One region of the Priestia sp. FSL H7-0729 genome, then DNA from elsewhere that is predicted to be linked to it. Evidence: riboswitches for the same ligand, from Rfam matches in the RefSeq annotation. Region 1 holds a riboswitch; each other region holds the start of a gene.
What was found. A riboswitch is a leader RNA that binds a small molecule or an ion and turns the genes downstream of it on or off. The one in region 1 is predicted to bind cyclic di-AMP.
Positions count from the first base shown of each region.

Region 2: it holds a riboswitch for cyclic di-AMP, as region 1 does, so the genes downstream of both, MHH93_RS18620 (C40 family peptidase) here and MHH93_RS01130 (3D domain-containing protein) in region 1, are expected to answer to the same signal.
Region 3: it holds a riboswitch for cyclic di-AMP, as region 1 does, so the genes downstream of both, MHH93_RS06705 (HAD family hydrolase) here and MHH93_RS01130 (3D domain-containing protein) in region 1, are expected to answer to the same signal.

Region 1 is NZ_JBBOTQ010000001.1:249,813-257,758, forward strand. Features, by position in the region: gene MHH93_RS01110 (alpha-glycosidase) at 1-988, opposite strand, end outside; gene MHH93_RS01115 (M20 family metallopeptidase) at 1,248-2,423, opposite strand; gene MHH93_RS01120 (ABC transporter substrate-binding protein/permease) at 2,607-4,070, shown strand; gene MHH93_RS01125 (amino acid ABC transporter ATP-binding protein) at 4,057-4,779, shown strand; cyclic di-AMP (ydaO/yuaA leader) riboswitch at 5,000-5,196, shown strand; gene MHH93_RS01130 (3D domain-containing protein) at 5,199-5,870, shown strand; gene MHH93_RS01135 (polysaccharide deacetylase family protein) at 5,986-6,777, opposite strand; gene lpdD (prenylated flavin chaperone LpdD) at 6,932-7,273, shown strand; gene MHH93_RS01145 (PspA/IM30 family protein) at 7,407-7,946, shown strand, end outside.
Region 2 is NZ_JBBOTQ010000008.1:136,083-144,028, reverse strand. Features, by position in the region: gene MHH93_RS18655 (GNAT family N-acetyltransferase) at 1-284, shown strand, start outside; gene MHH93_RS18650 (glycosyltransferase family 4 protein) at 570-1,700, shown strand; gene MHH93_RS18645 (YkvI family membrane protein) at 1,827-2,882, opposite strand; gene MHH93_RS18640 (xanthine phosphoribosyltransferase) at 3,087-3,668, shown strand; gene MHH93_RS18635 (hypothetical protein) at 3,766-4,095, shown strand; gene MHH93_RS18630 (hypothetical protein) at 4,215-4,433, shown strand; gene MHH93_RS18625 (carboxymuconolactone decarboxylase family protein) at 4,575-4,904, shown strand; gene MHH93_RS18620 (C40 family peptidase) at 5,004-5,468, opposite strand; cyclic di-AMP (ydaO/yuaA leader) riboswitch at 5,474-5,605, opposite strand; gene pelA (pectate lyase) at 6,034-6,987, shown strand; tRNA gene MHH93_RS18610 (tRNA-Leu) at 7,168-7,252, shown strand; gene xynC (glucuronoarabinoxylan endo-1,4-beta-xylanase XynC) at 7,339-7,946, opposite strand, start outside.
Region 3 is NZ_JBBOTQ010000002.1:93,746-101,691, reverse strand. Features, by position in the region: gene MHH93_RS06735 (thiol-disulfide oxidoreductase DCC family protein) at 34-456, opposite strand; gene MHH93_RS06730 (hypothetical protein) at 649-927, opposite strand; gene MHH93_RS06725 (zinc ribbon domain-containing protein) at 1,027-1,272, opposite strand; gene MHH93_RS06720 (organic hydroperoxide resistance protein) at 1,484-1,903, opposite strand; gene MHH93_RS06715 (Nramp family divalent metal transporter) at 2,289-3,584, shown strand; gene MHH93_RS06710 (HAD family hydrolase) at 3,673-4,356, opposite strand; gene MHH93_RS06705 (HAD family hydrolase) at 4,484-4,882, opposite strand; cyclic di-AMP (ydaO/yuaA leader) riboswitch at 4,998-5,173, opposite strand; gene MHH93_RS06700 (glutathione peroxidase) at 5,543-6,022, shown strand; tRNA gene MHH93_RS06695 (tRNA-Leu) at 6,173-6,255, opposite strand; gene MHH93_RS06690 (urease accessory protein UreF) at 6,700-7,401, shown strand; gene MHH93_RS06685 (XRE family transcriptional regulator) at 7,658-7,867, shown strand; gene MHH93_RS06680 (nitrogen regulation protein NR(II)) at 7,894-7,946, shown strand, end outside.

The DNA.
Region 1 (7,946 bases):
CCACTTCATTGGCTACATCCAGACGCCAGCCATCCAGCTTGATTTCCTTAATCCAGTACTCTGCTACATCAAGTAGATATGCTTTAACCTCCGGGTTGGCTGTATTGAACTTGGGCATGTTGCCATAGAAACCAAATGTATCGTAGGTAGGGATACTGTCCCTGATCTGAACCGGATATTCATTGATGTGGAACCAATCGGCATACTTTGAGTTTTTTCCATTCTGGAGAACGTCTTGAAAAGGAGGGAAGTCTTCACTGCAATGGTTAAACACAGCGTCAAGCATGACCCGGATACCCAGGCGATGGCATTCTTCTGTCAATTGTTTGAGCAGGGCATTAGTACCGAAATGAGGGTCGACTTTTTTATAGTCTATAGTGTCGTATTTGTGGTAGGAATTGGCTTGGAATAGCGGGGTAAAGTAAATGGCGTTCACGCCAAGTTCAGTCAAGTCATGCAAATGATCCAGCACACCCTGCAGATCACCACCGAAATAATTGTCCAACTCCGGTTTGCCACCCCAGTCATGGGTTTCTTGTGGATTCAGCTTGGGATCACCATTGGCAAAGCGCTCAGTCATGATCTGATAAAAGACGGCTTCTTTGGCCCACTCGGGTACCTTAAACACATCAATTTCATGTATATAGGAGAACTCATAATATCCTCCGGTTGGATAGGGGGGCTCATAATGAATTCCGTTATCGGCAAGAAAAACATCTTCCGAACCTGCAGTTATCCGAAATATGTAGGTGAGACGTTTGAATTGTGGCTTGACGGCAACCTCCCAATAATCAAACATGTTATCCGCAGCAGCCTTCTCCAGTTGTATTTCCTTATACGTTCCGTTCCAATTGTACTTATCTCCGGTCAGTGCAGTCACGTATTGCACATCATTACGTTTGGTTCGTACGCGCAGATGTATGGTGGACGAATTATAGGCATAAGCCCACTTGTCACGAGGAACATGATACATGGCTTCTAGCAGCATGACAGCACCTCCTGAATAGGATAAGTTATGAAAAATGGTCTTTAGAACACGCACTTATAGTTATAAATAACCAAGTTAGCCAGCAAATGAACCACATTTACTGTAATAAAATGTACTATTTTCATCATTTTCAAAGGTTTCTTTCACAGCATTTCCAGATTCTTGCTGAATATACGTACAGCTAATTAAGAAAAGGCACCCTGAACAGCTTGGAATTCAAGTCTGTTTAAGGTGCCTATATAACATGTTAATTAGATTCTTAGCGAATAGCTTGCTCGAACTCCGTTCGGATGGTATGAAGCAGCTCTGGCTGATTGAGTACGTCATAGGCTGTTGTAGCAAGTGCTTTTGCTCCCAGAATCATGCCATCCAGCGCGCGCTCCTGGAGTGCAAGATCACGGAAGGCTACGGAGTGCAGGGTATGAACCTCATCCACAACACGGATGTACGGGTGGATTGCAGGACATTTTAGGGAAACGTTACCGATGTCCATGGAGCCATGATCGTTACCACTCACAATCTCTTCCTGCGGGATGCCGAGTTCGATCAGATTTTGACTAAACGCAGCTGAAAATGCTTCATTGGTGACCATTTCGTCATAGGATGTTTCATAGTTGGATGTCACCAGCTTGCAACCTGTCTGCAGAGAAGAGCCTTCAGCGATCTGAATCACACGTTCTGTGAGGATATTCAGTTCTTTACGGGTTGCTGCACGTACATAAAATTGTGCAGAAGCATAGTCAGGAATGATGTTTGCTGCCTGACCTCCGTTATTAATCACACCATGAATCCGAACGGTGCTTTTCACTTGTTGCCGGAATGCATTGATTCCGTTGAACGTTTGAATGACGGCATCAAGAGCATTAATGCCTTCGTGCGGACTTGCAGCAGCATGTGAAGATCGGCCATGAAATTCAAATTGTACAGCGTCAATCGCCAGCGAGCTGCCTGATTTTTCGTAGGCATAGTAAGGATGCGCCATAAGGGCAACATCACAGTCATCGAACAAGCCTGCTTCCGCCATCGGAACTTTGGCACCACGTGTCTCTTCTGCGGGTGTACCAAACACTTTAATCGTTCCACCTACTTCATCCAGAATGGCTTTCAGCCCAACGGCAGCTCCTAGACTCATCATGCAGATCAGATGGTGACCACAAGCGTGACCGATCTCCGGCAAGGCGTCATATTCACACAATAGTGCAATGGTAGGACCGGGTTTGACAGCGGTATAAGTCCCAATAAAAGCAGTCTCCAGTCCAAGAATAGGAGCCTCTACAGTGAAACCGTGGTAGACCAGTTCTTCTTTCAAACGGGCAGAAGCGAGATACTCTTCATTTCCCAGTTCAGGGTTGGCACCGATATATGATGAAATGGCTTTAAAACGGGAAGCATATTGATCAATAACCGTCAGAATTTGTGATTTGTTAGATGTCATTAGTAAACTCCTTATGCAAAAATGAAAATAATTCATTGATTATATCATGTTTGCTTTATTTTTTCAGAAACAAGTCAAGATTTGTAATGTTAAAATGCATTGCATAATCATGCATTGTACTTTATAATGACTCAGTCATCAACATGAGAAGCATACAACGTATTGTAAGGGGAGAGAACAAGGTTGAAATTGATAAGTCGTTACACCATGATGCTGTTGACCTTTGTCGTTCTGCTGACGACTGCCGTTCCTGTGGCGCTTGCAAGTGGATCTACAGATAATTCAAGCAGTAAAAAGCTGGTGCTCGGTACAAGTGCCGATTTTGCACCCTATGAATTCCATAAAGTAATTAATGGCAAAGATGAGATCGTTGGTTTTGATATTGAGATCGCCAAAGAGATTGCCAAAGATCTTGGCGCTGAGCTTGTGATTGAGGATATGGGCTTCGACGGTCTTCTGCCTGCATTGCAGAGCGGGCGTGTTGATCTGGTAATTTCAGGTATGACTCCGACGGATGAGCGGAAGAAAAGTATCGATTTTTCCGACACCTATTATAAATCAAAACAAGTGATTATGGTTCGCAATGTGGATAAAGACAAATATCCAACCATGGCAGAACTTGAAAATGCGAAGATTGGCGTTCAGAAAGGCTCGATTCAGGAAACGATCGGACAGAGTATTCCAGGAGCGAAACTTACTGCGCTGGATAAAATCTCGGATATTGTGCTTCAACTGCAAACAAAACGCATTGACGCGGCAATCGTTGAAGATACCGTTGCTGCAGGTTATCTAGACGATATCATTGGACTTGCTGCTGCTGTTCCGGACGAAGAGCAAGCAGAAGCAGCAATCGGGATTCGTAAAGGTAATACCGAGCTGCTAGCTGCAGTAAATGGAACACTAGAGCGACTGAAAAGTGAAGATAAAATCAATCAGATGGTGACGGACGCCAGCCTCTTGATGGCGGATAAAGCGAACAAATCACAAAATATTTTCCAAGTATTCTGGGAATATAAAAGTTTCTATGCTACAGGTGTAGGATACACACTTCTGTTGTCTGCACTTGGGGTTATCTTCGGGGTAATTATTGGATTGATCATCTGTTTGTTCCGTTTGCATGACGCTGCAATCTTGCGCTGGATCGGTACGGCTTATGTTGAAGTGATCCGTGGTACACCGATGCTGGTACAGCTGATGATTATTTACTACGGTTTTTCCCTGAGCTTTGGCATTAACTTCACTGCACTTCAGGCAGGTATCATTACACTTTCAATCAATAGTGGTGCTTATCTGGCAGAGATTTTCCGTGCAGGTATTCAAGGTGTGGATCGTGGTCAGCTGGAAGCAGCCCGTTCCTTGGGGATGGGCAGAGGAGCAGCAATGCGTTATATTATTTTACCGCAAGCCTTCAAAGCTGTATTGCCGGCAATTGGTAATGAATTCATAACCATCATCAAAGAATCCTCCATTATCTCCGTTATCGGTATGGTGGACATTATGTATCAGGCAAGTGTAGTCAAAAACATTACGTACCAAGGCTTGAGTCCATTTTTGATTGCAGCAGCCATCTACTTTGTAATGACGTTCATTTTGTCCAAGCTGCTGGGACGACTGGAAAGGAAGTTGAGTGCAAGTGATAGACGTTAGACAATTACACAAATCTTATGGAAATAACGATGTGCTTAAGGGCATTAACGTGACGATTGGCAAAGGTGAGGTTGTCGTGGTCATTGGCCCTTCCGGTTCAGGAAAAAGTACATTCTTGCGTTGTCTGAATCTGCTGGAACAGCCTACCTCGGGTGAGATTGATTTTGAAGGCGTGTCAATCACCGATCCGAAGCACAACATCAACGCAACTCGTGAGAAAATGGGCATGGTGTTTCAGCATTTCAACCTGTTCCCACACAAAACGGTAGAGCAAAACATTACAATTGCTCCAATTAAAGTGAAGAAACAATCCACTCAGGAAGCGGAGAAAATTGCTGCTGATCTGCTTAAAACTGTGGGCTTGTACGATAAAAAAGATACATTCCCGAATCAGCTGTCCGGTGGACAGAAGCAACGGATCGCCATTGCTAGGGCATTGGCTATGCAACCGCATGTGATGCTGTTTGACGAGCCCACATCGGCACTGGACCCTGAGATGGTCGGTGAGGTACTGGATGTCATGAAACGTCTTGCAGAAGGCGGTATGACCATGGTCATCGTGACACATGAGATGGGTTTTGCACGTGAAGTGGGAGACCGTATCCTGTTCATGGATGGCGGGGTAATTGTGGAAGAGGGAACACCTGATGAGGTGTTTGGAGCACCCAAAAATTCACGTACACGTGATTTTCTTGCGAAAGTACTCTAATTATAATGATTACATAGCGTTACTGACTTCGAGTCGGTGACGCTATTTTATTTGTGTAATAATAACATCCAGGATTCGAAAAAGTAACTATTCTGTTACCAAATATATAGGGGACATCTCGCTCAACAGTTTTAGAGTATTCAGTATTCTTACACCTGTTTGCACATGTTAAAACTATTTGGTAAGAATTACTACAAGTTCAGGTTACAAAATTGTGATATATTGAACTCTGCCGAAACTTCCGGACAGGGAGTGCGGGGGATGTAACGATGCAGATTGTGCAGGGGGAAGATCTACAGCACACTGCTTGGGGTGAATTAGGGGTACATATCGTTTCAAATGTAATGATGAACCTATAGGGTGGGCTCCTCATCCGAATCCGACAACTAACTTCGCAGGCATAATGAGGGAGGAAGACCATGATTAACAAGAAACGTATAGCCAAAACAGCAGTAGCATTAATGACAACAGCAATGCTCATTCAAGCCGTTCCGGCTCACGCCGATTCAGTTCATGTGGCCAAAGAGGGGGATACCTTCTACACCTTATCGAAACAATACGGAGTAGCAATCAACACGTTAGTTAAAGCAAACAACGACATCTCGCCTTACAACATCTATGGTGGTTTGAAAATTACGATCCCTGGTAAGGCAAACAATGTAGCTGCCGCAGCGACGGAGAGCAAGACCCAAGCCAAAACGGTTACCGCTGCAAGCTTGGACGTGAACACAGACAACAAAGTGGTTCAAGCCTGGGGTAAAACATTCGATTACAGCAAAGCTGTGAATGTGAAAGCAACGGCATACTCTGCAGATCCGTCTGAAAATGGAGGATGGGGTGCTGTCGATTATTTCGGGAATGATCTTGAACTGGGCACGATTGCAGTTGATCCAAGTGTGATTCCACTTGGAACTAAAGTACTGGTAACGGGTCACAGCCATCCAGGATTGCCAAAACAGGCTTTTGTAGCCACAGCACGTGATGTGGGCGGTGCAATCAAGGGTCACCGGATTGATATCTTCATCCCGGGTAGCAAGCAGTCTGTAAGCACGTTTGGTTTTCAGGATATCGAGCTGTACATTCTGAAGTAGAGCGTAAATTACATCTAAAATGAATTCAAACAGGGTGTCTGCCAATCGCTAAATTTGCGGTTGAACAGGCACCCTTTAACATTTGTAATCTTGTTCAGTTACGGTTCACGGTATCCTAATCTTTGGCCTTTGGCAATCCCAGCATTTCGTCCAAGGTGACCAGTTCATATCCCCGATTACGCAGTTCCTCAATAATTTCTGGCAAAGCCTCAATCGTTCCGTTTAGATTAGATCCTACACCGCCTCCTGCATGTTGCAGAACGATGGAGCCAGGTTTGACAGCAGACAGGATGTTATCTCTCACCTGCTCCTTAGAAAGGCCTTTCCAGTCCAGTGAGTCTACGTTCCAGTTCACAATGCTATAATGTTGTCTGGCAGCCCATCGCAGCTGCTCCTCATTAATGTCTCCATAAGGCGGGCGAATCATCTTGGGCGTATATCCCGCCAGCCGTCGAATAATATCCCCGGTATGTAAAATCTGTTTGCGAAAGGCATTCATCGACAGCTTACTGAATTCCGGATGATTGTAGCTGTGATTACCAACCATATGCCCTTCCTTAACGATGCGTTTCACCAGATCGGGATGTTTCTCAGCTCGACTACCTACGATGAAGAATGTAGCTCTAACATCGTATTTCTTCAATACATCGAGTACCTGTGGAGTAAAGCGTGGATCAGGCACATCGTCAAAAGTCAGTGCAACCTTCTTCGTTGAAGGACCATTGGTTTTGAACGTATCGGCATATTTTTGACGTAACTGTCCCAATGTCAGTTGTTCTTCTTCCCCAGAACCTGAACCGGATACCGATTCACTTGGCGGGCTTGAAGAATCCCGCGATGAAACCGGAGCATGATATCCTCCGAGAAAAATAACGATAACCATCAGCATGATGAGGCGTATACGCATAATAACAGCCTCCTTTTCCAAAATGACGTTCTTCTTGGTATGCCCGGGCTCTCCATAAAATATGCGTAGTGTGAGAAGTTTCATTGTCTATTTATCCCATGATGGCCATAATTCCTCCATATATAACATATAGAAAAGGATAGGTGGATAGGATATGAGTACATATGATTTGAAATCCATACGTTTACAGGTGATTGAAGCAGGTGAAGATAAGGTTTTTCTCGTTACCGGAGGAAAGGCACATATTGGTGCTGTAGCTACGTTCTATGTAGACCATGAGCGCGTCAGCGGGACGACGGTACATATTCCGGGTCATAAGGAGCAAGAGTTGTGTGAGCGGCTAGCCCGAAAGGCGGCTCTACAGTTGAAAGTAACAGTCACGGTAATCATGGGTATCCATTTTGATTCCATCACGCGGATGCAGATTGATGAAATCGTGCAGACTGCAGAGAGGCTGATGGAGGATCAACTGAGCAAAGATAAAAGATCTTCCTGAGAAGATAAACGAACTTCCTTATATAAAGAGCAATCGCAAGTTTTTATTTTATTTGCTAAAATTGAAACGAGTTGTAGATTGTTGCGTATGTATGTTTATATACGATGTAATATCGACTAGGAGGAATAACATAATGTCCATTTTCAAACGTTTGCGTGATCTAACCATGTCTAACATCAACGCCATTATTGACAAAGCAGAAGACCCAATTAAGATGACGGACCAATATATCCGTGACATGCAAGAGGACCTGGAAGATGCGGAGAAAGCAGTAGCTCAACAGATCGCCATTGAGAAGAAATTCAAGCAGCTATTCGAAGAGCAGGAAGCTCTGGTGAAAAAACGTGAAGAGCAGGCGCATACGGCGGCACGTGCTCAAAACCTGGATCTGGCCCGCAGGGCTTTGGAAGAGAAAAAAGCAGCTGAAGAGAAGATGGCTGAGTACAAAACCAGCTATGATCAAAACAAGGCTTCAGCAGATAACCTGCGTGGCAAGCTGGACGAGATGCGTAAGCAATTGACTCAAATGAAGAACAAACGCGAAACACTGGTAGCCCGCTACAATGCAGCAAAAGCTCAAACGGAAATCAACAAAGCGTTGAATGGGTTTGGTTCCGATACTGCAAGTGCTGGTATGAAGCGCATGGAAGAGAAAATGATGCAGATGGAAGCA
Region 2 (7,946 bases), on a different contig from region 1:
CGTGGGATATTCATCTCTGGGGTTCAAAAGCTCACCCCGAGGATGGAGCAGTATATCTGCATCGGCTTGCGATTCGAAGAAAATATGCCCAGAGCGGTCTGGGACGGTCCATTTTGCAATGGTCCAGCAGCGGCATTCAGTTTGAAGGCAAACATACGGTCCGCTTGGATTGTGGAGCAAACAATACGACGTTGAATGCTTTTTATGCACGGAATGGTTATACCTTCTTGGGTGAGACAGATGGTTACAGTACATATGAGAAGCCTGTGGAGCTACTGAACTGAGAATTGTGACTGACCAATGGAAAGGTTGACGACAATCGCGAGGAGTTGATTGCTGGTTTAGAGCTTTTGCTTCTGAGGGGCATGCTTTATGAATATGTTGTATATACGAGTTGGTGAACAAAAGTTGATGGAGCGGTTTATATAGCCAAAAGTTTGCAGTATCTTTCGTAATATAGATGTTCCGGCTTCGCTATGTCATAATGGATCTATAGCCGTATCCAGATATAAATGGATCATGAATGAAGATGCATTGAAAGAAGTAAGTTAGAAAGGGGGAAACTAACGGTGAAATTGCTGCAGGCGCTTTTCTTTCCTCCGGAGCAGCCCGGAGGTGTATCCTCTATGATTCCGTATATGCAAGAGAGATTTACAGCCCCGAGGTGGGAAATGGATCTGTTCTCGTTGCCGAAGCGGATTCGCAACAAGGGCAGAGAGGAAGTTCAGTTCGAAACGTTTGACTGGACGGAGTATCAGGATAGTCCTGTTGTCCAAAAATATATTCAAACCTATCGTGATTATCTATGGTGGACCAAACTGCGTATTCAGAAGCCCTATGATCTGATCCATGCTCACCACCCGATTGCAGGACTTGCGATGAAATCGGTATTCCCGGACACCCCCCTCATTCAGACGATTCACTCCAGTTATGAACGGGAATTAATTCTTAATGGACGCATTGAAACGGATGGACCGGAGCATCGATTCCTGCTTGCGATATATGGTGAGCTGGAACACCAGGCAGAACGCCTCTTAACAGTGTCGGATTCATTCCGTCGTTATCTGGCTCCCTACGTGAAGGAACCTGATGTCATTGGTGTGATACCCAATGGATTCGATGAGAAGCGGTTTAAGCCGATTCCTCATGATAATGCGATACCACAGTTGGTCACGGTATGTCGGCTTGTTCCGGCGAAAGGGTTGGATATTCTTTTCAAAGCTTGTGCCGAACTGAAGGACCGAGGGCATGATTATGTGTTACATATTATTGGAGATGGACCGATTCGTCCTGATTTGGAAGAATTGGCGCAGCGATTGGGGATCTACAATGAAACCATTTTCTATGGTTACACACTGCATCCTGAAGAATTTATGCCATTCTTTGATATTTTTGTACTTCCTTCACGGGCGGAAGCCTTTGGTTCCGTCTTCGCTGAAGCAGCGCTGAGTTGTCTTGCCCTTGTGGGTACGGATGTAGGTGGTATACCGGAACAGATCGAGAACGGTAGCAATGGGTTGCTTGTACCGGCAGAAGATCCTTCTGCATTGGCTGAAGCGCTTGGAAAGGTGATGCTGGACCCGGCTTATCGTTATGAACTTGCCCGTTCAGCGTGTGAAAAAGCCAAGACACATTACTCGCTCGGCAGATCAGTCAATGAGTTGAAAAAGATGTATCTGCAGTTTCCTAGCAAAGCCTAAAACGTAGAGCAAAAAGCCGCTGTGCTAAACAGCGGCTTTTTGTCATGTTTAAGGAAACAGTGCCCGCGATGACTTGTGGATATGAAACAACCGGATGCTCATATTCATGAAAAAGCACATCACCGTTTATATATTGTTGCGTCCACGAAAGGCGCCCCAGCGATTCAGTACCAATTTGGCAGCCCAGATCAGTGCCATACTTCCGAAGATCGGGTAAAGGATGGATAGCAGCGAACTGAATCCAAACTGACTAAGTGAGTAACAGAGCAGCATAATGGTTAATGTAATGAGACGGGGATGGACACGTATATGTTGTCTAAGTTGCAAGGTCATTCCATAGATATCGGCTACAAAGGTACTGAATATTTCCATGAAAATAAGGGATACATATACAGATTGCACTGCCCATCCAAGTTGGAAGGCAATACTGCCCATCGGGATTTCGAATTGGATGATGCCCGGCATCTGTGCTGACATTGCAAAATGAGCTGCCATGAGCATGAAACCTACCCCAATTCCACCGAGTACGCCGCCCCACTTCAGTACATTCCGACTGCGAATCTGGTTCCCAACAGGCACCAGAACAGCCTGGGCTAATACCAGATTGAATGAAGTATACAGCAGTGGAGACAGCCACACTTGCATAGGGTTTGAGTCTGTGGTCAGTGTGATGAATCGGGAAGCACCTGGATGATGGATGGTACTGGTGATCATAAGCAGAGATAATAGGAGCATCATGGGAACAACGATGCTATTCATTTGAAGGATGGCTTGAATGCCCCGACCGAGAAGCAGATATGTGCCTACAAGTGTGACGATCAGACCGGTCTGATAATGCAAACCCAGATGTTCGACAAAAACGGAACCTGCTCCGGCAAGCATGACACTGTTCACGCCAATGAGAATGAGAAGGGTCACCCACGTGATCCATTTGCCCGCCTTGTGGCCGAATAGATGTTTGTTCAGATCTTCATAAGAGCGGGACCCGGTATCGTGAGCAATCAGCATCATTTTGGTACCTAACCAGACAAAGAGCATGGTGGATAAGCCTATGGTGACGGTGGCCCATTTGCCATACTGGGTAAAAAACTGCAAAATTTCCTGGCCTGTAGCGAAGCCGGCTCCGACAACCGTTCCGATGTATGTAAATGCGATCTGCAGCACCCGAAATGCCTGTTTCATGTGTTTCCCCTCTCAGGCCCCTGTTTAGTTTGGACATGCGGGTACCATGGTACAAGGTATGCTTGACCCACGAAAGTCATGACAATCGATAATGAGCTATGGCTTGAAATACGTCCCAAGGACAGTGCCGAGGCAATTTCGCTTGAACTTATAGATAGATATATGATACTTTTACCTCATAGGATAGGCTTGGGAGGTCAAATCATGGAATTATTGAAACAACGAATTTTACAAGAGGGTGTAGTCATCTCGGATCAAGTATTGAAGCTGGATGGTCTGCTGAACCATCAGATTGATCCTGCATTAACAATGGAGATGGGACGTGAGTTCGCTGCCCGTTTTCGTGAAAGTGGAGTGACTCGGGTGATCACGGTGGAATCCTCAGGGATTCCGGTTGCGTTTGCCGCAGCGTATGAACTTGGGGTGCCACTTGTATTCGCCCGTCGCAAAAAAACACTTCTGGCTGATCCTGATGCTTACTGTGAACGTGTTCCTTCCTTTACCAAAGGAATTGTAACGGACATTATGGTATCACGCGAGTTCATTCATGAGAATGACCGTATTTTGTTCATTGATGATATTATTGCCAATGGAGATGCCGCTCGTGGCGTCATCAAAATAATTGAGCGTTCCGGTGCGGAACTCGTCGGATTCGGCGTTGTGGTCGAGAAAAGTTTCCAGGCAGGTGCACGCACGATTCGTGAACAGGGGATTCCGGTGGAAGCCTTGGTACGCATTCGTTCTCTGAACGATGGAACGGTACAATTTGACGATAACGAAATGTGACATTTTAAAGGAATAGGGCCTATTTTTTGAACTATGCCTTTGCATGACCGCGGATTTCATTTATAATGGGGTTATGTTAGGGAGAGGAGGCAACACCATGGGGAACCAACCGGCAACAGAACAATTTTTTAATGATAAGCTGGCGGAATCGAAAGTTCATTTTGAACGTGCCCTGGATTGTAAACATACGGAATTCGATGACCTTTATCCCTATATGATTGAACATCCTCAATTTTTCTGGTACAAACGCTACGTTGCCTGGTCAGAATTACTGACGATTGTAGGCTTATGCGAAGAGTTGTCCTTCTCTTGGAAAGAACAATTTACACCGCATCAAGTGGAGTACCTTGAAGAACGTGTGATGTCCGCCAAAGTGCTTGATTTTTGGTTCGAGAAGAACGACAGCAAAGAGCACGCGCAGCGGTAACTTTCAGTCGGGACATAATTTCGAATGACATGACAGTCCAATACAGTCACGTGAGACCTAAATGACTTTTCATTTAGGTCTCTTTTTGTAAATAAATTTGGAATATAGGAGCCATGCGCATGATTAGTGATACACAATTGGATGCCCTGCGTCTGTCAGGTGAGAAAGTCAGAGTAGTACGGGACGAGCTGGAATCGAACGATGTAACCGGGATTGTTGTTGCCTGGGATGGGGAGCAGGTACTTATCCGTCGTCAGAATCGACGTGTCGTCAAGTTGGATCGTGGTTACCGATATCAGTTATTCAGCGAACCGCGCCAGAGCCCACTTGGTGAGTAACAACTAGTACCAGGGCAGAACCGTGAGCGTTTAAATGTTTGGAATTACCATGATTACTTGGCATAATTGTCTCGCTCGGGAGAGAAGATAGGTACAGTGAGGAAGATCTGTAACTATAGCCGAGAGGGTGTGCTACAAGCCATGACATTGATGAATGATAAAGTTCATGCCTACAAAGATCAGATTGGAGCATTAAGCGATGTGCTGCCAGGTGTGGTCAAGTCGTATCATGAGTTTACGGGAGAATGTTTTCAACCTGGTGTGATTGATGCCAAGACAAAACAGCTGATTGCGCTCGGCATTGGATTGTTCGCCAACAATGAGGTATGTACCTTCTACCATGTAGAAGAAGCCCGTGCCAAGGGCGCTACAGATCAGGAGATTATGGAGACCGTTGCTGTGGCCGGAGCTGTAGGCGGCGGACATGCCTTGTCTCAGGGCGCGATGCGAGTGCAGAAGGCGCTGCATTAAGTGCAGATGGGGTAGTCAAAGACTGTTCTCATAAAAGGGAAGACAAACAAAAAGAGGAGGTTCCGAATTGATCCGGAACCTCCTCTTTCTTTATCCTGCCTACATTTTACCCAACATTTTATCATACATAAACTGTCCAGTTACCCGACGTGCTGTCACGTAGCGGTCATTGAAGTATGGATTCGATAACTTCGTGATGCTTACACCTTTACTGCTGGAGGCGTGAGCAAACTGTCCGCCGCCGATATAAACACCTGTATGTGAAATGCCTTTGCCTGTTGTGTTAAAGAACACCAGATCACCTGTCCGAACATTGCTCTTGGCTACCGGAGTACCTGCTTTGGCTTGCTGTTGCGAAGTGCGTGGCAATTCAATGCTGTATTTGTTGAAAATATATCTCATAAACCCGGAACAATCGAAGCCGGCCAGAGTCGTGCCACCCCACTTGTAAGGTATACCTGTCATGTTGTTCACTACGGAGTTAATACTGCTTGCCTCTGTGCTTGTTGCCCCGGATGTAAATAGTACAGCCGCTCCAAAAATGGAGATAATCAGTTTTTTCAAAATCAATGTTCTCCCTTCGATGCCTACGGAGTTAGCTAAGGGTTCGGTAGAAGGTTCCCTATATTTCCTATGTATAAGAATAATTCACCCAAAATGGTTCCCCCGTTTTCAAATCTGAAACTCGGCAAATGAATAATTAAGTTTTTGTAACTATTTGAAACTATATTGCATAAATGCGTAATTGTCAAACCCATTTAAAACCCTTCTTAGTGCCCCAATGTTATCGGAATTACAGTTTTTTTAGGCAAGAAGGGATTAAGTTTGGGTATCATTCATGACAAAAACGTCATTATTGATTCGTTTAAGACGAATTTGGATAAATAAATAGGTTTGTCATGAGTTGAAAGAACTATTCCGTTATGTAGAATTAAAGAGATTATATTGATTAAGTTGCATATATTGACAAAAATATATTTTTTGCATATTATCTCATTATCCACACCACATATTGGATGAAAATAGATTTTATTGGTTTATACATTCAAATGAAGGAGGTGTAGGGACTGGCTTATAGGTAAGGTAGAACTTTGGGTTTTATTAAAATGAACATGGGAGAGTGTTACATTTGAAAGCGAAGAAAATAGTTACTTTTGTCCTGGCATGCACCATGGTGTTCTCAACAGTTGGAATGGCAGTTTTCCCTGTAGCGACGGTATCTGCTGCAGATGCATCGGGAACCACAGCGAGTATTTCTGATATTTTGAAGAACCAGCTGCCGGATGGAGGTTGGAGAAAAGATTATAAACAAACAAGCGGAGAGTGGGCGAAGTCCACGATAGACAACAAGGCTACATACTCAGAAATTAGAAGATTGGCGAAAGAATTTAAGAAGACGAATGATCCGCGTTACTCCGCAGCTGCAATCAAAGGAATTAACTTTTTGATCAATATGCAGTATTCGAACGGCGGATGGCCGCAAGTCTATCAAAGCTCCGGATATCACAAACATATCACTTACAATGACGATGCCATGATTAATGTGATGATCATGCTCGATGAAGTAGCATCACGCAAAGGTGATTTCTCGTTTATCGACAGTACACTTGCCAATCGCAGTAAAAATTCAGTTGCCAAAGGTGTGGAGGCGATTCTGAATACACAAGTCGTTTCAGGCGGCAAGTTGACAGCGTGGGGACAACAACATGATTCCAGTTCCCTTAAACCGGCGAGCGCAAGAATCTACGAAGTACCATCGTTGACAGCTGGAGAGAGTGTAACGATTGTTAAATTCCTGAAAACGAGACCTGCCAACGCCAAAATTACCGCATCCATTAAAGGAGCGGAGGAATGGTTTAACAAGGTGAAAATTACGGGTTACAAGTATGAAAGAGCCAATGGAGATAGCAAAATTATCGCTGACTCCAAAGCGGCACCGATTTGGGCACGCTTCTATGAGATCGGAACGGATAAACCAATCTTTATTGGTCGTGACGGGGTAGTTAAATACAAATTAAGTGAGATTGATAAAGAAAGAAGAGGCGGTTACGCATGGTATGGTAACTGGCCTTCCAAGCTGTAATTTGTAGTATCCGTTGCATTCGCTTTAATGAACTTATAACAATGAGCATTTAAAGGTAAAGCCCGAATCGACATGGACGTCTGGTTCGGGCTTTCATGTTATTATTTTCAGTATTGACATGATAGATTCTGCATGATATATTATTTCTTGTCGCTGAGATTGGTCAGTGAGATACAATATGCGGTCGTGGCGGAATTGGCAGACGCGCACGGTTCAGGTCCGTGTGGGCTAACCCCCCGTGGAGGTTCGAGTCCTCTCGACCGCATCTAATAAAAAGACTCCTTAAGCTAACGCTTAAGGAGTCTTTTTTGTTTGCTTTTTTTGATATTATCTTTTTAGTCTGACGGACCTTTATTGTGCTGCGGTAATATTAATGCTGTCAATATTCGGTCCTTCGGTTCCCGTGGTTACAACTTTCAAGGTATTGGTTCCCGTGTTCATGGGGACCTGTATTGTTTTTTCAACCCAAGTGGACCAGCTTCCTGTTGCCGGAAAGGACTCGTTGCTGATGACTTTGGCTCCGTTAACAAAAATGTCAAGGTTACGGGTTCCGCTTTCCAGCGCATAACGAATCTTTACGTTTTTGGTACCTGTAATCGTATTGTTAATGGCGTTCCATTGAATGGCTGAACCAGTCGTTGCATTGAAGTTGACATACCCGGAGCCAGTGTAACCAGGGTAGATCGTTTCAATGGTAGCATCCGTAAGAGTTGTTCCGGTCTCGGCTTCATAAGTAGTGCCACTACCTGTATTTCCGCCGTTATTCCCGCCAGTAATGTTGGCAACAAACGTTGTTACGCTCTGAGCCGGGAGCTGTGCCGTGAAGGCCCCATTGGATACGTTAAGCGAGGCCGCACTTGCCAGGTTGCGACTGCTGTCCGTAACCCATGAGGACACCGTGGAGGCATTACCATTTTGCAGAACGAATTTTTGGCTTGTGGCCGAAGTTCCACGGTTAA
Region 3 (7,946 bases), on a different contig from region 1:
CTGTAGTCATTACCCAATTATTTCCGTTATTAATCATAAAAATCGATCTTTGATCTCCGGTGTAGGCAACATGCATGCTTCATCCTTGCCAAACCAGCGATAACGGTTGCGAGCAACCCAGTTATAGACTGCATTACGAATAAATTTCGGTACAACAATGAACACATATAATAATGGATAAGGGAACTTCAGACCTTTTGCCAATCGCAGTGCGGCGGTTGAGCGTGTATAGTATTTTCCATTTTCAATCAGAACAAAAGTGTCCATACTGTCTGTCGATAAATTACCCTTCGCCAGCAGTTCCTTGGCTACATCGGATTGGAGCGAGGCAAAATGATATTTCCCTTCCGGGTCACGCTTGATAATCCATTTGGTTAAGCCCTGGCAGAAGTGACAGACGCCATCCACCAGTACGATGGGATGTCCCTGATGCACATCCGTTTGATTTGCTGTCATATTGGCTGCCTCCTATTGTTGCGGTTAGAGTAACTTACCCAATCTGAGCCATCTTGTTTCCTAATTCTAAAAATATTACTTCTAGAAGTAGTTCAAAAAGTCCGCAAACCGCTCTTTTTGAACACGCATTAATGGGAAGTATAAAGAAAAAGAGCGCAGGCATTGTGCCCACGCTCGTATCTTGTCCGACAATTACTCAGCAATTGCCTTTTCCATCCATTGGTCATCGATCATTTGTTGATGCAGGTCACTTGCCCACTGGTCCATACATTTGCAAATGAAATCTTTGCGACATACTGGACAAGGCGTTTTCTGCAGACGGCTGATATTGGTCATCTTCCATTCGGGAGAACGGGAGTAGAATACACGGCATTTTGTACCGTCTACCAAATTCATTTTGAATTCGTACAATCCGTCTTCCTTGTTACCATAAGCTAATTCTAAATCTGCAATACGCGGTCTATAAGACATGGATATCACCTGTTTAATTCAAATTTGGTTCATGCAATGACACTACTCAGTACTAAGTTATATTAAAGAAAATTCAGTTCAATGTCAACTCGCGCATGTCTACCCGCCAAACAGAATATCCAGAATCGTCCCTACTTGCCCTTGTTTTTTACCTTTCAAAACATCCGGATCAAATACTTCAACATAGCCGCAGGAAGCACAAGCCACGAACAGGTAGTGGTTATGTTGTATATCAAACATCTTGCTCAGGCCAGCTCCTGACATGGAAACTTCCTTAATGTTACAATCCGTGCCCCTGCATTTCGTGCATACAAATCGGCGCTCGATCATCTCTTCAATACTCATCTTCGTTCCCCCTTTATGGAATGTGTAGCATGAAGTGGGAGTGCAATTATGTAAAATAGTACGCGATCCGGCATCTGATCTCCTGCATCATGTCCTTAGATTATAATCAACACAAAACCCTGCCGATTGCCAGCAGGGCTTTGTAATCGAACATCAGGTATCAGAAATACCCCTGCTCTATATGTTCCCCTTTACTTGCGGGAGTCGAATCTTAGACTACGTTCAATACAACATCAATGTTACCACGTGTCGCTTTGGAATACGGACAGAAATCATGTGCCTTGCGCGCCAGATCTTCTGCTTGACTGTGATCGACACCAGGCATACTCACGTCCAGACGAACAGATAATTGGAAACCGTCATCCGCAGGGTCTTTACCAATGGATACGTTACTTGTAACGACCACATTCTCCAATTTTACACCTGCTTTACGTGCTACATTGGCAAGTGCACTTTCATAACATGCTCCATATCCAGCGGCGAAGAGCTGTTCAGGGTTGGTACCTTCACCACCGGAACCACCAAGCTCTTTGGGCATTTTCAGATCATGTTTGAGCACGCCATCCGAAGAAGTCACCGAACCTGTACGTCCACCTTTAACTGTCGCTACTGCTGTATATAAAGCTTCCATTTAGAATCTCTCCCTTATCCATATAGTTTTTAACTGCCTTGCTTTCAATTTAAACTTCTGGCTCATTTTGAAACGCAAGTTGTATCTTTATCAGCTTTTACAACTTTATTATTTTCATGCATTTTAACACCATGGCTGTATTTTTCCTGAGGTTGGGTAATATACGAAGGGGCTTTTACGAATTAGAACCGAAATTTTGTGTTAATACATAAAAGTTGCACTAGACAAAAATTATTGAAGGAGTACAATGTAACAATAAACATAAAAATTTAGATATATCATGCGCGGTTTGTCCCGCATCAATATTCCAAAGTCAGGTGATTATCGTATGAGTAAAAAAAATCCGTTCAACGCTCCTTCAAGAGAATCATTGTCTACTGCAGGCATGGCCCCTTCCCTTGGAGAAGCGCATAGCTCCATGAAAGTTCCGCAGAATGCTGCATGGTGGAAAAAATTTCTCGCCTTCGTTGGCCCAGGATACCTCGTTGCCGTAGGTTACATGGACCCCGGCAACTGGGCAACAGATATCGCAGGCGGCTCGCAGTTCGGGTATACCTTGTTATCCGTCATCCTGCTCTCGAACCTGATGGCCGTTGTACTTCAATCGTTGGCTGGAAAACTCGGCATCGTCACTGGACGGGATCTGGCTCAAGCCTGTCGTGAACGCTTCAGCATGCCTGTTGTCATGATGTTATGGATCCTGTGCGAACTTGCCATTGCAGCTACCGATCTGGCTGAGGTCATCGGTTCTGCCATCGCGTTAAAGCTGTTATTCAACATCCCCATGTTGTACGGTGTTATCATCACCGCAGTTGATGTACTTCTGATTCTGGTGCTGCAAAATAAAGGCTTCCGCGCCCTGGAAACTCTCGTTATTGTGCTGATGGCGACCATTGCCCTCTGCTTCGGGATTGACCTGTTCCTGGCAAAACCGGATATGGGCGGTGTTCTCCATGGTTTTGTCCCAAATGTGGAGATCCTGCAGAACCCTGCCATGCTCTATATTGCCATTGGTATTATAGGAGCAACCGTGATGCCGCATAATCTGTATCTGCATTCTTCCATTGTGCAGACGCGTCAGATCGAACAGACACCACAGGGCAAAAAAGAAGCGATTCGTTATTCGACCATGGACTCTACAATCGCGCTGACACTCGCCTTGTTCATCAATGCGGCCATCCTGATTGTATCCGCTGCTGTATTCCATAGTGCCGGCATGACACAGGTTGCCGAGATCGCAGATGCCTACCATCTGCTGACACCTCTATTGGGTACAACGGTTGCAAGTATCCTGTTCGGTGTGGCGTTGTTAGCATCAGGTCAGAATTCTACCCTTACAGGGACACTCGCTGGACAGATTGTGATGGAAGGCTTCCTGAACATTCGAATTCCAGCTTGGCTGCGCCGACTGGTCACACGTCTGATCGCCATCATCCCGGCGGTAATTGTCACAGCGATTGCAGGAGAACACGGCACAGAAGAACTGCTCATTTTGAGCCAGGTTGTGCTGTCGCTTCAATTGCCTTTTGCGGTAATTCCCCTGGTGATGTTCACGAGTGACAAAAAAAGCATGGGGGCATTCGCCAACAAATTGTGGCTCAACATCATTTCATGGGTCATTGCCTCGATTATCGTGGTGCTGAATATCTATCTGATCATTCAAACGATCCGGTTATTCTAATCACGTTCTTATTGATAAAATACTAAAAAGGCTGATCAACTCCGGTATTCGATACCAGATTGATCAGCCTTCTTTTATTAATAATCACCTAATCCTGATTCGGCACCAGTAACGGCAGGAGTTGATCCAATGAATCAACAGTCCAATCCGCACGTTCGTCCTCCGATCGGTCTGGCTGGAATCTTCCGTAACCTTGCATAATTCGAATCGTACGCATGCCCAGCTTCCGAGCAGGTATAATATCGTTATCGATCCGATCCCCGACCATGACGGCTTCCTCTGGCGTACATCCTGCCTGTTTCAGGGCCACCGCGTATAACTCCGGATCTGGCTTGGACACCCCTTCTTCAGCCGAGCAGGCCAGAACATCAACATACTTCCGCAGTCCGTAACTCTCCAGTCTCTCTTCCGTTCCGGGACTCTGATTGGCAATAATGCCAATGCGATAATACCGTGACAACTGCTGGAGAACGGAATCCGCTGAAGGAAAAGGACGTTCAAGATCTTTTTGAAACTTCAGCTTGTCCTGAATCTGTTTCTGGTGTCCCTCGTCGTCAACGAATGTGCTAATCGCCACTCTCATAGGCCATTGCTCATAACTTTGGTAACAGTTCGCGAACAGTTCGCGTACCGCCTCAATCTTTACCGGATACCCCAAAGCACAGGCTTCGCGGACGAACTGTCCGATAATATCATCAACCGGCTCCCATTCATCCACCAGCGTATCTCCAACATCAAAAAACAACCACTTTAATCCACCTACATCCGGCACGCCAATTCCTCCTTGTAAGCATAAAAAAGAAGACTCACCATCTTGCATGAGTCTCCTCAAATTTCCGTTTATCGATACATTCAATTATAACAGGCACCTTACACCTGAGCAATCACAAGCTATGGCATTAACCATTGAGGAGAAAGCCGACTTCCCCATTGAGTGAATATACAATCCGGTCTGCGCCCATGCCCCGATAGATGCCCTTTGGATGACTCTGTTCCGTAATGACGCACAGGGATTTCGATGTCCATGAACGGCAGATCTGTAAATAACGGCAAGTCAGGTTCAGGCTGTTCTCAAAAATAAACACGTTGCCCACGCTGCCCTGCGGCAAAAACCATTTTTGAGCTGCAGCCGTATTCATGCGAATGACATGCTCTACCCCGATTCTACGGAGTCTGCGCTCTTCCCCTGCACTGTTGGTTAGAACGGCAAACGGCATTTTTTTGTACATCAGCAATTTGATAAATTTGCGTCCTGCTTCATTTGGAGCAGTCACTAAGATCATCTCAGTATCCATCATTCGTTCCTCCCTTGGCGTGAAAAGACAACAAAAAAGAAGCGTGGGGGACCAAGGCCTCCCGAACGCTTCTTAAAGAATCCATGGCGAAAACACCATGAACCAGCGTACGGCTTGTTGCCTCTCCCTTTAACGCTTACGAGGTTAGCTGACGGATTCGGGCGCGAGAGTCGCCCTATTTCCGGCTGTCACCGGAAAATTCACCCCATGAATGCCTACTGTCCTGGACAGCGCATTCTGTTGGTTCCCCCGTTTCCCACTCATGACTGAATGGAAACTCAGCGATTAAAACATCGTTCGTATATCTTAAGATCAGATCGAGCGATATTATCGTTTGTTTCGTTTTTCAGGTACAATTTAGTTTAAATTGAAATTACGTTATGAATCATACACCCGTACCATGACGGTGTAAAGTCCGTACAGATCACCGAATCGACAGATTTTCGCCAATACCGATCCATAATAACGCTTACAACATGGTTATACTCTATCCATCTCTTCAAGGCTATCTAATTCTCACTCTGACGAAAGTCACTTCGCATTTCATTCACGTATTCTGCACAACTTGCCCGTTTTGGTTCTTTTAACACCATATTAATTTTGCATTATTTAATTGCATCCAATATAATAAGAGATATCAGATGATATCATGGAGGCGATTAGATGACAGTTTACGATTACAAAGTCAATACCCTTCGGGGCCAAGAAGTTGAAATGTCCGACTACCGTGATAAAGTGTTACTGATTGTAAATACCGCAAGCTCATGCGGACTTACCCCTCAGTTCAAAGGTCTGCAAGAACTGCAAGACAAGTTCCAAGATGCCCCGTTTGAAGTCCTTGGTTTTCCAAGCAACCAATTTGCACAGGAAAAAGGTTCTTCCGACGATATCGCCGAGTTCTGTCAGATGAATTATGGCGTAAGCTTCCCGATGTTTGAGAAAATTGATGTGAATGGCTCAAGCGCTCACCCTCTCTTCCAGCACCTTAGCAAAGAAGCACCAGGCCTGCTTGGCTCCAAAGCAATCAAATGGAATTTCACCAAATTCCTTGTGGATCAGAACGGACAGGTAATTAAGCGTTATGCTCCGAAAACAACACCTGACAAGATTGAAGAAGATATCAAGAATTTGCTGCAAAAATAGTACATTGGCCACCCGTGCCGGAAGGTAGAGCACCATTACCCCCGGGAATGGATGGCCTTTTTTCTCACCCCTGGATACCCGACTGTTCGAAAAGACACAAAAAAAGAAGCTCTCCATTAAAGGAAAGCTTCTTCTTCATCGTTCATATGATGCGGTCGAGAGGACTCGAACCTCCACGGGCATACGCCCACTACCCCCTCAAGATAGCGTGTCTGCCATTCCACCACGACCGCATGTCGTAAATAATCGGCAACAGAATTGATTATACCGGGTTCAGAAATAAAAGTAAAGTATTTTTTAAACCTTCTTTTTCAGCCAGGCATTTTCCTCAAAAAACGCATATTCTCGTCATGTTTATCCATGAACTGCATATCCTTAGATTTGATCCCCTCTTTTCCGGCTAGAGCCGATCTTGTTGATTCATTAATATGTAGTCCTTCCTTATATATAGTCCTCCCTGCACTTCGCCACACAAATAACACAATAGGTTATATAAAATAACACAAATATTAAATATCAGAATCTATTCATTAAATTCAACAGATACTATTGACAAAAAGCGGACATTTATGGGATGATAACTATCATATAATTCGGATTTCCAAACATAAAGTTAACAAAAAGGAATATAAATGTCATTTAACATGACATTTAACGAACACAGGAGGCGAATGATTGTGAACCGTGGGAATAAGCTGCTCGATTATGTCAAACTGCTTGATTCCTCTATTCAGGTTGGAGGGTTTACCCATTCCTTCGGCATGGATATCCATATCAGGGAGGGTACCATTCGTAATGCTGAAGATCTCGAATCATTCATGCGTTGTCAGTTGCATCCCAGCATTGTTCGTCTTGAAGGCATGGCCATCAAAGGCATCTATACCGCAGCAGATCACAAGGATACATGGCGGATAGCTCTGATCGATAAACTGGTCCACGTTCAGCGAACTCCTGGAGATCTCAGAGAACAAGCTGCCGCCATGGGAAAACGATTGATCAGACTGGCACGCGCTCTGCACCCCTGGATTGATTTCAGCCAGCTCGAACAGATCTTCGCCAAATATGATTCGGTTGGCTGCCTCTCCACTGTTCACGCCTGGATTAACCATCACCTCGACATCCCGGTCGAGGAAGCGGTCCTTGGTTACCTGCATTCAGCCATGAATGCCTGCATAACCGAAGCCTCCAAAGTCATTCCCCTGAACAACGATATAACCAAAGATCTGATGGTACGCCTGGCCTCAGATCTGGAGAATGAATGGAATACCGTATGCGCCTCGGCTACGGATGGACTGGTACAACCAACCTCGATGTCCATGAAATCATTTTTCCCCAGTTTCCATATGCTTGGAGCTGGACTTCATGCCTACAGAGCCTAATCCTCTTCCTTCTCCCCTTCATTCAGACAAACACAAAAACACGCGGCAACCTCCTTGCCGTCGTGTTTTTTGTCGTTTTATTTGTTTATTTAACGTATTTACGCCATTTAACATCAAAAAATACACTTTTTTCCGTCTTTTTTAATTGTTAGATGACGCATTTACGTATATAATAAAATACACAGCTCGTATTTCTATATATTTTACACGAAGAAATGGCGACTGAATACTACATTCTAACCAGGGGTGAACCCTTTTGAACAAGAACAAGAAAAAACCAGTGACCCCGTTCGGATGGGCCATCAAACGACGGCTAACCGAACTTCAAGTGGACCAGAAGACCTTTTGCGAACAGCATGGCATCCCACCCTACCGTTTATCCAATCTCATTCACGGCACGCGTAAAGCCACCCGATTCAGACACCTGGTTGCTGACATTTTGGATATTCCAGATGAACTGAGATAAAATTTCTGCCAAGGAGGGCCCCATCCATGAGACATGTTACATCCGATCTGGAGAGGCTATCGTTCCAGTCCATTCGTCA